DNA from 3 places in the Pseudogemmobacter sp. TB195 genome. Region 3 is predicted to be linked to each of the others. Evidence: riboswitches for the same ligand, from Rfam matches in the RefSeq annotation. Region 3 holds a riboswitch; each other region holds the start of a gene.

Region 1 (3,968 bases), on a different contig from region 3:
ATGCGGTGATCGCGCCGAAATCCGCCGGCGGCCCGGCCTATGGGTCGGTGACCCGGCTGGAGCCGGGCCTGCCTGACCTGCGGCAGGTGGCAGAGGGGCGACCGGTGACGGGGCGCGGCTGGATCGGTATCACACCCCGCGAGGCCTGGATGACCACCGAGGTGCGGCTGGCGGCTTTGCTGCCGGGCTGGGCCTGGCTTGTGCTGACCGCCGGGCTGGTCATCGCCGCCTGGCTGATCGAGGGCCGCCGGGGCGCGAAGCGCTGAGGGGGGGGGCGGGCTGCCGAATGCCCTTTCCCCCTGTTTGCTGCCGGGGAGGCAGCGGCCCGTTTCTGGCAAGCGAAACGAGGCCCGGGTAGAGCCGAGGCCTCATTTTGTCAGGTGTCAGGCGCGGCTGATCTCGTCGAGATACCAGGTGATATAGCGCAGCTCGTTATACTCCATCGGTGCGATGGGGCCTGGCTCGAAGTAATGCGATTTCACGCCGCGTGCGGTGTGTTCGATGATCTTCTTGTCTTCCTCGGTCGTGACTTTCCAGAGCCAGGTCAGGCGGTTCAGATCGTAATCGACGCCTTCCTCTGCGCCGTCTTTCACCAGCCAGATCAGTTCCATCTCGCAGGTATCATGGGTTTTCGGGATGAAACGGTAGATCATGCCGTGATCGGGATAGCAGACCAGAAATGTGGTGCCACCGAGATGGATTGAGGTCACGCCGCCATCATAATCGGTGAAGCGCCCCATCAAAGGTGCGAGGGGGGAGCCATCTTCGGACCCGGTCGAGGCGCCCTCGTAAAGCGCATAGCGGAAAACATCGACCGCCTCGCCGCCCCGGGATGAATTCTGCCAGTGATTGCCCGACAGCACCGAAAGCCCGAGCGCGCAGCTCTTTTCCTCCATGGCGGCATTGAGACCGGCGATCACTTCGGGCGGTTGCTCCAGCGCATGGGTCTGCGAATATTCCGGATGCGCCGGGCCACAGTGATAGCATTCGACATAATTCTCGACCGCCAGCTTCCAGTTCGCGGAAATCGGATAGGTCTCGCGATGGGCGACCTTTGCCGCGCCCCAGCCATATTGGCCGATACTGGCGTGCAGGGATTGCTCCACTTGCGTGAAATCCAGCGGGTCTTTCGCGAAGGAGATGAAGACCAGCCCTTCGACCACCTTCACATGTACTTTTTTCAGCGCATGTGCGGCGCGGTCGAAATCCTTCGGCATCAGCCGGGCCGCGCGCAAAGCGCCGTCCAGCGTATAGGTCCAGGCGTGATAGGGGCAGACGAACATCTTCGCATTGCCCTTGTCTTTGGTGCAGACCTCGGCACCGCGATGGCGGCAGGAATTCAGGAGCCCATGCACCTCGCCCTGCATGTCGCGTGTCAGGATGACCTGTTCATCGCCAAGGCGGAACAGCTCGAAATCGCCGGGCTTCGGGATCACGCTTTCATGGGCCAGACAGTGCCAGTGGCGGCGGAACACCCGCTCCATATCACGGGCAAAGACGTCCGGATCCATGTAGAAATCCCGAACGAGGCCATGGCCCGGGCGGTGTTCCGCGATCAGCCGCGCAATGGCGTCGGGCTTTTGGTCCGGGGTGGAAAAACTATCGTCGTGAAGCGCGCCCAATCTGGCCTCCTGCTGGTTTGTTTGCTGCCCCGGGTGATCGGAGACGCCGGGCTATGGTCCGGGGCGGACCTGCCAAAGCGCTCCTGACTGCCCGCCGCAGCCACGCTGATTTCCGCCTCAGGGCTGGTTTCCGGATGTCTGGCCTGTGCCCTTTCGCGAACAGAAATGGCACCTTCCCGGCCGCTCCTTCAGCCAGTGGGTCCCGCCATGCCACGAAGCGCCGCACCCGTTGCGGGGGCAGCGCCGGCATCGGTCCGGCTTCCCAATTCTCCTCCAGACCTCCCGATATGGTGGCACCCTGATCTGACGCGATCAGAGCAGGCGCTATGTGAAAAACTGTTCTGTCTGCGGCAAATTATGTCGAAATTGATCTGAGGCCCGGAATGTGATGCGTTTCAGGCTGCGGCCCGCCCTCCGGCGCCCGGCTGAGCGCGAAACTGGGCTAAAATGCTGCTTCCGATCATTGCTGATCACGACCAGGGCAAAGCGGGCCCTGGCCCTTTGCCCGGCGATCAGGGCCGTGACGAGGCCTCTGGCTTCCTCACCCGGCCCCGAGGCGGGGGAAGCGGCCTCAGCGCCGAGCGTCAGTTGCGCGAGGGTCTCGGGGATGTCAGGCCTCGCCCGCCCGGGCAGCATCAGCGCGATGTTTTGCGCCGCCGTCAGACCGGGGATCACCGCCGCCGCCGTTGACGCGTGCAGCGCAGACTCGCTCCAATGGTCGGGCGGAACGGCGGAATGGCGTGGCGGTCCGCGCAGCAGATCCGTTGCCGCTGCGACTGGCAGGAAACCGCAGGCCGGATCTCTGTCGGGGCAAACAGATCTTCCATCTCGCGAAAGCGTCAGGTCCGGTTGCACCCCGCCCGCCGACGTCGCGCGCGGTCATGCCAAAGTGTTTGTGAAAAGCGGTGCTGAGATGGCCGGGGCCGGAAACGCCTCAATCATAGGCGGCTTCGGGCAGCGAGCGGCGGTTGCTCCGGATCAGATTGGCGGCGCGTTCCAGCCGCAGATCGCGCAGGCATTCAAACAGTGTCATGCCGGCTTCGCGCCGGCAGCTGCGCTTGAGCGTCACATGGCTGTTGCCGGGGCTTTGGGCGAGATGATCCAGGCAAAGTGTCCCCACGTGCCGGTCTTGCAGCAGGGCCTCGGGCATATCCTGGCCGAACTGCGCGTTCGTCGAAGACCTGACCGATCAGGGCCAGGCATTCGCTTTCTTTGCGAAAAAGTGCCGCCGCACTGGTCAGGCCGTCGAAAGACCTCTCGGGCAGATGCCGCGCCGGGCAGGAGAGGAAAAAGCCCGGCACCATGCCCTGGCCGGGCAGCTCTGCTGTCATCAGGGCGCGCAGACGCAGGCTGACAATATCGGATTCCATGGTGGTCACAAAGCTCAGACAGGCCTCGCCCGGAAGCGTGATCCTCGTGGTCTTGCCCTTGCCGGGCAGGAAATGGGCAGGCTTGATCCGGCGCAAGGTTGGCGGTTCGCAGCGGCGTAGCCTTTCGTGATGTGGCGGTCGGGCCACTGGTAAAGGGACCCGCGCCAGTCGCGCCGCAGGAGGGGCCACTGTCATGCAAATCAGTATCTGTGCAGCCAGAGGCCGCCGGTGGCGCGATATTGTCCATTCATGCTCTTGCCCGCCACGCCCGACAGTTGAGCCAGAATGCCGCGACGGTCCCCTGCCTTGCGGGTCGGGTCTTTCCCATGGCCGGGATTGCCGGGCCTCAGGGGGGTATCGGATTGTCTCTCCGCTCTCAGTCGCGGGGGCGGTCGGATTTCGTACGGCCTCTTCCGCCTGTTGCGAACCTGGTGGCCGTCCTGTTCCTGGCCATTTACCCTGGCGCAATGGCACCATTCGGTGCCAGGTGCCAGGTGCCGGGCCAGGGTCTGAGACAGCTTGCGGGATCTCGCGCCGCAGAGGTCAGGCTCCCCGCGGGCCGGCGTGACGTCGGTCCTGCGTCAGAAGGGCTTTACCACCACGGCCCAGAGGATGGCGATTACGGCAAAGACGCTGATTTCGTTGAAGATCCGCAGAAACAGGTCACTTTCGCGGAACTCGCCGCGCCGCGCGCGCCAGACCATGCGGCCGGTCCAGATGTAATGGATCACAAGAAACGCGACGAGGCTCAGCTTCAGATGCAGCCAGGGATCAAACCCCCACCAGCCGATAGCCAGCCAGAGCCCGGTCGCAATGGCGATCACCATCAGCCCGGCCGAAAAGCGATAGAGCCGCAGGGTCAGATCGCCAAGCGGTCCGAAAGCGCCAAGGCTGGCCCATTCGCGCTTCCAGTAGATCAGCGCGCGCGGCACCGCGAAGATCGAGGTCATCCAGCCCATCACGGCCAGAATATGAA
Region 2 (3,968 bases), on a different contig from region 3:
GAAACGCCGCTTCCAGGATCTTCGGCGAGGGATATTGCGCCGTGCCCAGCATCAGCGAGCTTTCAACAGCAGTCCCGTAGAATACCGGCATCTCAGCCCCCCTGCATGGCGGCGAGAACCTCGACCCGGTCGCCCTCTTGTATTTCTGTTTCCAGCCGCGCGGCTTTGGCGATGAAGACCTCATTCACCGCAGTCGCCACGGCCGGGCCAAAGCCCTGTTCCTCAAGCAAAGCGGCCAGGGTTCTCGCCCCGGTCTGCCTTGCCTCTCCATTCACGAAAACTCTCATATCCTCACCTCATCCATGAACTCGGGCTGCGCGCCGGTCTCGATATGTTCCGCCACCATCCGCGCGCAGGCGGGGGAGAGCAGGAAGCCGTGGCGGTAGAGACCATTGGCAAAGATCACATCCCCCCGGCGCCGGATCCTGGGCAGGTTGTCGGGGAAAGCGGGGCGCGCGTCAGAACCGGTCGCGATCAGCTCGGCCTCGCCAAAACCGGGATGGATCGTCCAGGCCGCCGCCATCAGCTCCATCATCGACCGCAGCGTGACCGGCCCGCGCCATCCGCTTTCGATCATCGTGGCGCCAAGCATGAAATGCCCGTCGCCGCGCGGCACGATGTAAAGCGGGATACGCGGATGCAGCAGGCGGACCGGGCGCGACAGGCTCACGCCCTCGCAGCGGATCAGCAGCATCTCACCACGCACGCCGCGCAGATCGCCAAGACTGTCCCGAGCCGCCAGCCCCCGGCAATCGATGGTAACCGGCGCCCCTGACGGCTCGGACGTCACCACGATCCCCCGGGCCGCGAGACGGCGGGCCAGTTCGCCAAGCGCCGCGCGCGGGGCGAGATGCGCTTCGGTTCTGAAGAAGAGCCCCTCACGGAAACGGCCTGCCAGATCGGACTCAAGCTGCGCGATCCCGTCCCCGCCAATGGCCTGGTGCCCTTTGGTCAGCCGCGCAAAACGCGCCAGATCGCCCCGGTCACGCGGATCGGCCAGAACCAGCGTCCCGGCCCCGGTAACCAGCCCGGTATGGGATTGCCACCAGGCGGCCGCGCCGGCCCCAAGCCGTTCAACCGGTTCCTCTGCCGATTCCGCCTCGCAATATGGCGCCAGCATACCACCAGCCCACCAGGAACAGGCCTGCGGCCCTGGGCCGCCGGCCGGGTCAGAAATCGTGACCTCATGACCGCGCGCCGTAAGTTCGCTGGCCATCACAAGGCCCATGACACCGGCCCCGAGAATATGGACGCGGCTCATGATTGCGGCCAGAGCGCGTGGAAATGATGCACCGGCCCATGGCCGGAACCGATTTGCAGCGCATCCGCCGCCCGGATCGCCCCCTGGAGCCAGCGATGCGCCCGCGCCACCGCATCGGGGACAGCCATCCCCTGCGCCAGCCCGGCCGCAATCGCTGCGGCATAGCTGCATCCTGTGCCATGCGTATTTTTGGTCTGCTGGCGTTCTGCCGTGAACACATGGGATACAGGGCCGATCAGCAGATCGCGACACGCTGCCCCCCCGGCATGACCGCCTTTCATCAACACCCAGGCCGGCCCGAGCGACAGGAGCGCGCGCCCCTGCGCTTCCTGCGCCTCATGGCTGCTGGCCGGGGCCTCGCCCAGTAGATCTGCCGCTTCGGGCAGGTTCGGGGTCAAAACCGTCGCGAGCGGCAAAAGCGCCTCGCGCAGTGCTGCGACAGCCTCGGCCGCGAGCAACCGGTCACCGGATTTTGCCACCATCACCGGATCAACCACCAGGGCCAGATCACGCCCTTTCAGCGCCGCCGCCACGGTCGCGACCAGTTCCGGATCGCCCAGCATCCCGATCTTCACCGCACCCACGGCAAGATCATCGAACACCGCCTCCAGCTGCGCCCGGACCAGCCGCGCTGGCAGGGCCATCACCGCGGTCACCGCCCTTGTGTTCTGGGCCGTGATCGCGGTGATCACGCTGGCGCCATAGACGCGCATTGCCGCGAAACTTTTAAGATCGGCCTGAATCCCCGCGCCGCCGCCGGAATCAGACCCCGCTATGGTCAAAGCTATCGCCGTCATCATGCCCCCAATGACCGGCGAAAAGATTTGGGGAGACTGGTGCCCGGGCAGGCCGCAACGGGCCGCCAGAGACACAATCAGACCACCCGTTCCCTCCGCCGGTATGAACCGGATCAGGTTCGATGGGTTAGCCTTGCGGCCTCTCAGCCCCGGTTTCCCGGGACACCCCAACGAGTAAGTTGCCCAATCGTTAAGCGCCGCGTTTTCGTTTGGCAACCGGCAAAATCCCGCTTTCTGCGCGAATGAGGCTGCTTACAGGGCCGCTGTCTGTTCCGCTTTGCGACATGTCGCAAACAGACAATCCCGGCCGCCGCACTGTGATCAATTCAGCCTCGCAAGGTGCCGCTGGCGACAGCGGAGAATTGGGAAGCCGGTGCGGCCCTGCAAGGGGTCAAAGCCGGCGCTGCCCCCGCAACGGTAGAGGCTGAGAGGCGCGATAAGGACCACTGGGCGGAGGAGCCCGGGAAGGTATCGCGACCAGGGTTGAAAAGACCGCTCGCCAAGCCCGGAAACCAGCCTTGCACGAGATGTCGAGCCGCGGTGGGCGGCGAAGCGGCAACCGGCTCGCGGGTCCATCCCCGCGCGGGCCCTTCGCCGCCTGTTGTCCACCGCACGTCAAACCTGCCTGTGCGACCCGCCCGGGCTAACGCGAAGGACAGCAAATGCTGAGCCAGTCCGAAACCCTTTCCCGCCTGCTGGCACGCCGGAGCGGCTATGCCTTAGAGCGCGATTTATATTGTGATCCCGGGGTGTTGGAGGCCGATCTTCAACATCTTTGGTATCGTGAATGGCTCTTTGCCATTCCGGGCTGCGAGCTGGAGAAACCCGGCGCCTTTGCCACGCTGCAGATCGGCGCCTATCCGGTGGTGATCATCAAGGGCAAAGACAATCGCATCCGCGCGTTCCACAATGTCTGCCGCCATCGCGGTCAGCGGCTTTGCGCGAAGACCAATGGCGCGACCACGAACCTTGTCTGCCCCTATCACCAATGGACCTATGACCTCGAGGGCAAGCTCATTTTCGCCCGCGATATGGGCGAGGATTTCGACCCTTCGAAATTCGGGCTGAAGAAGGTGCACTGTGTCGATCTTGGCGGCATGGTCTTTATCTGCCTTGCCGAAGTGCCCCCTCCCATTTCCGACCTCGCGCCGAAGCTGATGTCGTATCTGGCCCCCTCGGGCCTTGCCGATGCAAAGGTCGCTTTCAGCTCGACCATCGTCGAAAACGGCAACTGGAAACTGGTGATCGAGAACAACCGCGAATGTTATCATTGCGGCGGCGCGCACCCGTCTTTGTGCCGGACCTATTCCGACAACCCGCGCATGACGGCGATGGAGGGGCCTGATTCGGCCTCGCCCGACATTATCGAACACTGGAAGCGCTGCGAGGCGGCCGGCCTGCCCTCGCGCTTCACCAACCATCCGCAGATGCAATGGCGGCTCGCCCGCATCCCCCTGCTGAACGGCGCCGAAAGCTATACGATGTCGACTAAGGCGGCGGTGGCGAAACGCATGGGCACCATGCCCTTCAACGATGCCGGCAGCCTTCTGTTCTTTCACTACCCGAACAGCTGGAACCATTTCCTCGGTGATCACGCCATCGTCTTCCGCATCCTGCCGATCAGCCCGACCGAGACGCAAGTGACCACGAACTGGCTGGTCCATAAGGATGCGGTCGAGGGCGTCGACTATGATCTCGAAACCCTCACCCGCGTCTGGCTCAACACCAATGACGAAGACCGCCAGGTGGTCGAGGAAAACCAGAAGGGCATTCTCTCTCCCGCCTATGAGCCCGGGCCCTATTCCCCGATCCAGGAAGAAGGGGTGATGCAATTCATCGACTGGTATGCCGGCATCATGACGGAACGCCTTGGCCCCGTTTCCGGCACCGGCCCGGCACTGGCGGCGGAA
Region 3 (6,129 bases):
GACCTCAGTCTCGCCGGCCCGCGCCTGCAATTCCAGGATCCCGATGCCGCTTTGCGCCAGGAACGGGCCAATCCGGTCCTCATCCGCCGCAAGCCAGGCCAGGGCCTGAAGGGCCAGGATCTGCGCGTTTTCCTGCTGCGTCATCGGGGGGTTCTCCTGCTGTCATCGCGCACGTCCGAGGCTTCATCCATCCCACAGCCATCGGCGGCCGGCAATGCCGCATGTCCCGGCTGAGCCGGGGTGGGTCGCGAAAAAAGGCAGGGAAGCCACGCGCGATCTTGGGGGAAAGTGCCGACCGAGCCCCCTCCGGGAGAAGATTTTTCTAATCGTGAACCCGACCTCGGACCTGGCCCTTGCTGTTATCCAGAGCTTTACCCACAGATTCCAGGATTTATCGCCAAAAGGTGAGCGGGATCGAAGCGATTTGAAAGGATTTGTTAACCATCTGCATAACAAAATCCTGACAGATAAAACCGCGCTGTCTTTCCTGCATGCGACCAACCGAAGATCCTGCAATCTGACTTTCCGTCCCGCCCTCCCCAATCGGCCGATAATCCCCGTAATTGTCCGCCGCGCCCCGTTCCGACCGACCTTCCAGCAGGGAAGCCTGATATGCCACGCCGTATCCTGATCGCGGACTCTATCCCGGCAAACCGGGTCATCTTCCAGGTCCGGCTGAGCGATGGCTTTTTCCGGCCCCTGCTGACGGCGGATGCCACTTCCTGTCTGCGCGCAGCACGGCGCGAACGTCCCGATCTGATCGTAATCGATTGTGACCTGCCCGATATGCCCGGCCCGCAAGTGATTAGCGCGCTGCGCAGCGATCCGCGCACCCGCAACCTGCCGGTGATTGCCCTCATCGCGCCAGACACGCCAGAGCGCCGGCTGGCCGCGCTGCGGGCGGGCGCAGATGACGTGATGGTCAAGCCCCCCGATATGTCGGTCCTGCTGGCGCGGATCCGCAATCTGCTGCGCCAGCGCGAGGAAAGCCAGATGATGTCACGCGCCTGGGGGTGCGAGATCCCCGAGATGCTGGGCCTCGCAGACCGCAAGGGCAGCTTTCTGCCGGTCGGCCCCGTCGGCCTGATCGCCGCCCGGCCCGAGACCGCGCAGGCCTGGAAACAACAGCTGGACCCAAGACTGCGTGACCATGCGCGCGTACATGCCCCTGCGGAAGTGGCGAGCTATGGCGAACAGGCGGCCCATACCCATGTCTTCCTGATCGAGGCCGATACCGGCACCCATGGCGGCGGTCTGCGGCTGATGACCCAGCTTTCCGGCATTTCGCATTTCCGCCACAGCATGTTCTGCATCCTGGCGCCGGAAACCAGTGACACCGCCGCGCTGGCCTTTGATCTGGGCGCCCATGACGTGATCGACCCTTCTGTCAGCGCCGAAGAGCTGGATCTGCGCATTCGCCTGCTTTTACGGCGCAAGCAACAGGCCGATGCCGAGCGGAGCTCGATCGAGGCCGGGCTGCGGCTTGCGATCATCGACCCGCTGACCGGTGCCTATAACCGCCGCTATGCTTTCCCGCGCCTGGCAGGCATCGCCGAACAGGCGGCGGTCGAGGGCAGCGAATTCGCGGTGCTGGTAATCGACCTCGACCGGTTCAAATCCGTCAATGATTGTTATGGCCACACCACCGGCGACACTGTCCTGGTCGAAGTGGTCCGCCGCCTGCGCGACAATCTGCGGATCGATGATATGCTGGCGCGGATCGGGGGTGAGGAGTTTCTGATCGCCCTGCCCGAAACCACCGCCGCCGAGGCGCAGCGCATTGCCGAACGGCTGCGCTGCGTGGTCGGCGCCACGCCGGTCGATGGCGGCAATGGGGTCACGCTCAGCGTGACGGTTTCCATCGGCGTGAAAACCGGCGGCGGCCCGATGGCGCCTTCCGAGGATATCACTGCCATGGTGGATGCGGCCGATGGCGCGCTTTTGCGGTCGAAAACCCTGGGCCGCAATGTCGTAACGCTCAGCCATTCCTCTGTGTGACGCCACCTCTTGCCGCCATCCTGCGGCGCCCCGGTGATATGGCGCGGACGGAAGAGCCCGCGTCCAGCGCCTTGCCAAAACCGGGCACCAGACCTCGCCCTCGCATCCTCAGACCAGGCAGCGCCGCACCTGTCTGTGCAGGAGACCTGCTGGCGGCCCCTGCGCCCTGGTCAGGAAGACAGCTGGCGGAAACCGATGCCACATCCCCACAGGCAGAACAGCGCGGACGGGCCCGGTACCCGAGGTCAGCGGCGGATCGCCGCCAGCTCTGCCAGGCTCGCCAGAAATTCCGCGCTGCTCAGCATGACCTCCTGCCGTCCGAGTGCCGCCGCCTCCCCCATCGCAATCCCGGTGAGCTTTTGCGCAAAAACAACGGCATCGGCCAGGGAACGGCCGCGCCCCAGCCCGGCAATGATCAGCGCCGCGAACAGATCCCCGGTCCCCGACAGCGCCAGCGGCAAATGCGGCGCGGGGTGACGGCTCACGCCGTCCGGCGTGATCACAACGCTTTCAAGACAGCCCTCGGGGCTGTCTTCCAGCACGCATCCGGTCGCAATTACCCGCGCACCAGGCCTCAGGTTCAGCCCCGCCCGCGCCAGCGCCAGATCTTCAGGCCGCGTAATCTTCTGCCCCGACAACAGCGACAGCTCAAACGGGTTCGGCGTGGTCAGATCGGCCAGCGGCAGCAATTCGTCGCGGATCACCGCCACCACCGCTTCGGGCACATAGCGCCCCGGGCCGGCATCGCCGATCACAGGGTCGCAGAGATAGACCAGTCGCGGGTTGATCTCGCGCGCTTTTGCGATGAATTCCGCCGCCAGATGCGCGATCGCGGCCGAACCGATATAGCCCGTCACGATATAATCGGCCCGTTCGGGCAACCCACGCTCCATCGCGCCCAGAAGCAGATCGGCGAAAAAATCCTCGGGCAGCGCGCGACCGCGCAGGCTCGGGTAATCGGGGGTATTCGAGAACACCACCGTCGGGATCGCCGCCACCTCCAGCCCGGCCGCGCAAAGCGGAAACAGCGCCGCCGAATTGCCGACATGGCCGAACACGACCTGGCTCTGGATCGAAATGACGAAAGGCGGGGTCTGCATGGCTATGTCCTTCCTGCGCAGGATCCCGGTCATGGCCCGGCGCGCGCGGGCAGAGGTTACATCCGCCCGCGCGCAAAAGGCCATGGGGTAAACCACGGGGCTTTGGGGAAATTTCAGCAAAGAAATGAAGAGGGGGGCCGAACGGCAACCGCCCGCCCCGCCCCTCAGGACAGGCTCCTCACAAGGGGTCCCGGATGCCCCCTTATAACGCGCCCGTGATAACGGGCGTTGACAGACCACCACCCCGGCGGGTAGCGCAGAGGCGACGGTTCCCGCGAGGGAGGAAAGAGGGAACGCAGCAGGGCATCCGCCCGATCTGCGGCTGCCCCCGCAACTGTGAGCGGCGAGGGTTTCGCGATATGCCACTGGGGTTCAGGGACCCTGGGAAGGCGCGAAACCCACTGACCCGCGAGCCAGGAGACCTGCCGTCGGCCATATTCACGGGCAGGCACATCGGGCGGGGGTTCCTGATGGCAAGGATGACATGCGGGTGATTGCCCGTCGGTTCCTTGCAGTCTGCAGTGACGTGCAAAACGCCTTTCGGGGTAAAATTCATGCCGTCCATTTCCCGCCGCACGTCTGTGCGGCTTTTGCTGACACTTACCGCTCTCACCCCCATCGCCGCTGCGCCGGCGCTGGCAGAAGAGACCACCATCGGCCTTGGCACCATCTGGCTGCCGGTCGATGACGACGCAGGCCAGGGACTTGACGCCACCCCGCCCACCGCCAGCCGGCTGGGCGAAAAAATCCGCGACATCCCTGCTGCCGTCGAGGTGATCGGCACCGAAACCATGGCCGAACGCGGTCTCCATTCGATCACTGCTGCCGTATCGCAGACCGCAACCGGGGTCACCGCGACCGGAGCGCCAAATTACGACAATCATTTCGCCGCGCGCGGCTTTCAGGGCAGCAGTTCGGTCATGATGCTGTTTGACGGCACCAGGCAGTTTCCCGGACGCGGCAATATCTCTTTCCCGGTCGACAGCTGGCTGATCGAGGAATTCGAGGTCCTGAAAGGCGGCGGTTCGGTGATCCATGGCCATGGCGCGATTGGCGGTTTCGTCAATGCGATGCCCAAACGCCCGTTTGACGGTGCGCCGCGCCATTTGCTGACCGCGCTTGCGGGGTCAGATGGCAGGCTGCGCTTTGGCGCCGACAGTGGCGGCTCGCTCTCGGATACGCTTTCCTACCGCATCGCGGTGATCGCGGATGGATCCGACGGCTGGATCGACGGTGCGGATGACAGTCTCGGCGCCGTGACCGCCGCGCTGAGCTGGAAGGCGACGCCCGATCTGACCTTCACCCTGTCCGCCGATTACGCAAAGCGCGAGCCGATGACCTATTATGGCACGCCTTTGCGCAACGGGATCCTCGTCGCGGGGACCGAGGCACTGAACTACAATGTTGAAGACGCGAGGACCGACTTCACCGATCACTGGCTGCAGCTGAAAACCGAATGGGCGCCGTCGGACGCGGTCCGCGTCTCGGCAGTGCTGTACCGCATCGGCTCTGACCGCAGCTTCCGCAATGCTGAAACCTATGAATGGGATCCGGTGACCGATACGGTATCGGTCGGCGAATTCGTCGCCATCGACCAGGATCAGGATCAGACCGGCTTCCGGCTGGATGCAGGCTTGCGCCATGGGATCGCGGGCTATGACAGCCATACGGTGATCGGCTTTGACCTGAACCGCTCGAAATCCAGCTATGCCAGTGCCTTCAACTTCGGCTCGGTCACGGTCGATCCGTTCAACCCGCGCCCCGGCCGTTTCCCCACCGGCCTGACCCCGGTGGCGCAATACCGCTCGACCCTAGACCAGCGCGCGATCTTTCTGGAAAACCGCACCGAGCTTGGCCAGGGGCTGGCGCTCAGCCTTGGCCTGCGCCAGGACTGGTTCGATCTGAGCCGCCAGGGCATCGCAAACCCCGCCACGAGCTTTGACGCCAGCTACAAGGCGCCATCGGCGCGGGTCGCGCTCAGCTGGGCGGCGACTGAGACCACGGTGGTTTACGGCCAGCTGGCCTGGTCCACCGACCCGGTGAACGTGCCGCTGATGGATTACGCCGCGAATTTCCGCGACTTCGACCTGACCACGGGGCGACAATTCGAGATCGGGCTGCGCCAGAGCTTTGCCGATGGCCGCGCCGAATGGTCGCTCACCGCCTATGATATCGTGAAGCGCAATGTGCCGGTGCTGGCGCCGGGGTCTTTCACGATGCAACAGGCCGGGCAGCAATCGTCGCGCGGGATCGAGCTGGCAGCCAGCGCCAGGGTGACCGATACCCTGCGGCTCAGCGGCAATATCGCCCGCACCAGAGCGCGGTTTGACGATTTCACCTACCTCGATTTCAACACCTTTTCCTGGGTGGATTATTCGGGGAATGTGCCGCTCCTCGTGCCGGAAACCTCGGCCAATCTCTGGGCCTCCTGGGAATTCGCCGATGTCTGGACTGCGCATCTGGGTGTGCAATTCGTCGGCAAGGCCTGGTATGATTACGCCAATACCGAGAAACGCGGCAGTTTCTCGCTGATCAATGCCGGGCTTGACTGGCAGGCGGGCGAGAGCTCGACCCTGTCTTTGCGCGTGACGAACCTCTTCGACAAAAGCTATGCGGCATATCTCTACCCCGAAAAGGGTCAGGTGGTTCTCGGTGCGCCGCGCCGGTTTGAGTTGCAGCTGACCTCGAAGTTCTGAAAGCTCGCGCCATGACCGATGCCCCACAAGATGAAACCTTCGCGTTGCTTGCCCGGCTTTTCGGCGCCGAAGGGCATTTGTGGAGCATCGGCACCCTTGCGGGGTTCATGGGGTTTGACCTGACCGGTATCCCGCAAAAGATCGGCGGGGCACTGGTGCTGGAAGGTGAGACCGGGCGCGCCCGTCTCACCCCCGGAGCAAAGCTTCTCGCATTCGAGACCCTCAGCAGCGAGCCGAGGGGCTGGAATCACGGGATCGCGCTATGCGAGGCAGGTGGGCTGCCTCCCTGCCCCCGCGACCACCACCTTACCGTGGTCGCGGATGACGCGGCCCTG

What was found. A riboswitch is a leader RNA that binds a small molecule or an ion and turns the genes downstream of it on or off. The one in region 3 is predicted to bind cobalamin.
Region 1: it holds a riboswitch for cobalamin, as region 3 does, so the genes downstream of both, AC4FS3_RS12505 (aromatic ring-hydroxylating oxygenase subunit alpha) here and AC4FS3_RS14480 (TonB-dependent receptor) in region 3, are expected to answer to the same signal.
Region 2: it holds a riboswitch for cobalamin, as region 3 does, so the genes downstream of both, AC4FS3_RS15650 (aromatic ring-hydroxylating oxygenase subunit alpha) here and AC4FS3_RS14480 (TonB-dependent receptor) in region 3, are expected to answer to the same signal.

The regions. Positions count from the first base shown of each region.
Region 1 is NZ_JBZEGG010000011.1:14,501-18,468, forward strand. Features, by position in the region: gene AC4FS3_RS12500 (hypothetical protein) at 1-266, shown strand, start outside; gene AC4FS3_RS12505 (aromatic ring-hydroxylating oxygenase subunit alpha) at 384-1,622, opposite strand; cobalamin riboswitch at 1,727-1,938, opposite strand; gene AC4FS3_RS12510 (hypothetical protein) at 2,642-3,088, opposite strand; gene AC4FS3_RS12515 (CopD family protein) at 3,574-3,968, opposite strand, start outside.
Region 2 is NZ_JBZEGG010000014.1:134,923-138,890, forward strand. Features, by position in the region: gene AC4FS3_RS15630 (thiazole synthase) at 1-91, opposite strand, end outside; gene thiS (sulfur carrier protein ThiS) at 93-287, opposite strand; gene AC4FS3_RS15640 (FAD-dependent oxidoreductase) at 284-1,261, opposite strand; gene thiD (bifunctional hydroxymethylpyrimidine kinase/phosphomethylpyrimidine kinase) at 1,258-2,058, opposite strand; TPP riboswitch at 2,132-2,238, opposite strand; cobalamin riboswitch at 2,379-2,593, shown strand; gene AC4FS3_RS15650 (aromatic ring-hydroxylating oxygenase subunit alpha) at 2,721-3,968, shown strand, end outside.
Region 3 is NZ_JBZEGG010000013.1:68,572-74,700, forward strand. Features, by position in the region: gene AC4FS3_RS14465 (DUF3572 family protein) at 1-144, opposite strand, end outside; gene AC4FS3_RS14470 (diguanylate cyclase) at 613-1,998, shown strand; gene pdxY (pyridoxal kinase) at 2,244-3,098, opposite strand; cobalamin riboswitch at 3,348-3,542, shown strand; gene AC4FS3_RS14480 (TonB-dependent receptor) at 3,653-5,794, shown strand; gene AC4FS3_RS14485 (DUF6925 family protein) at 5,806-6,129, shown strand, end outside.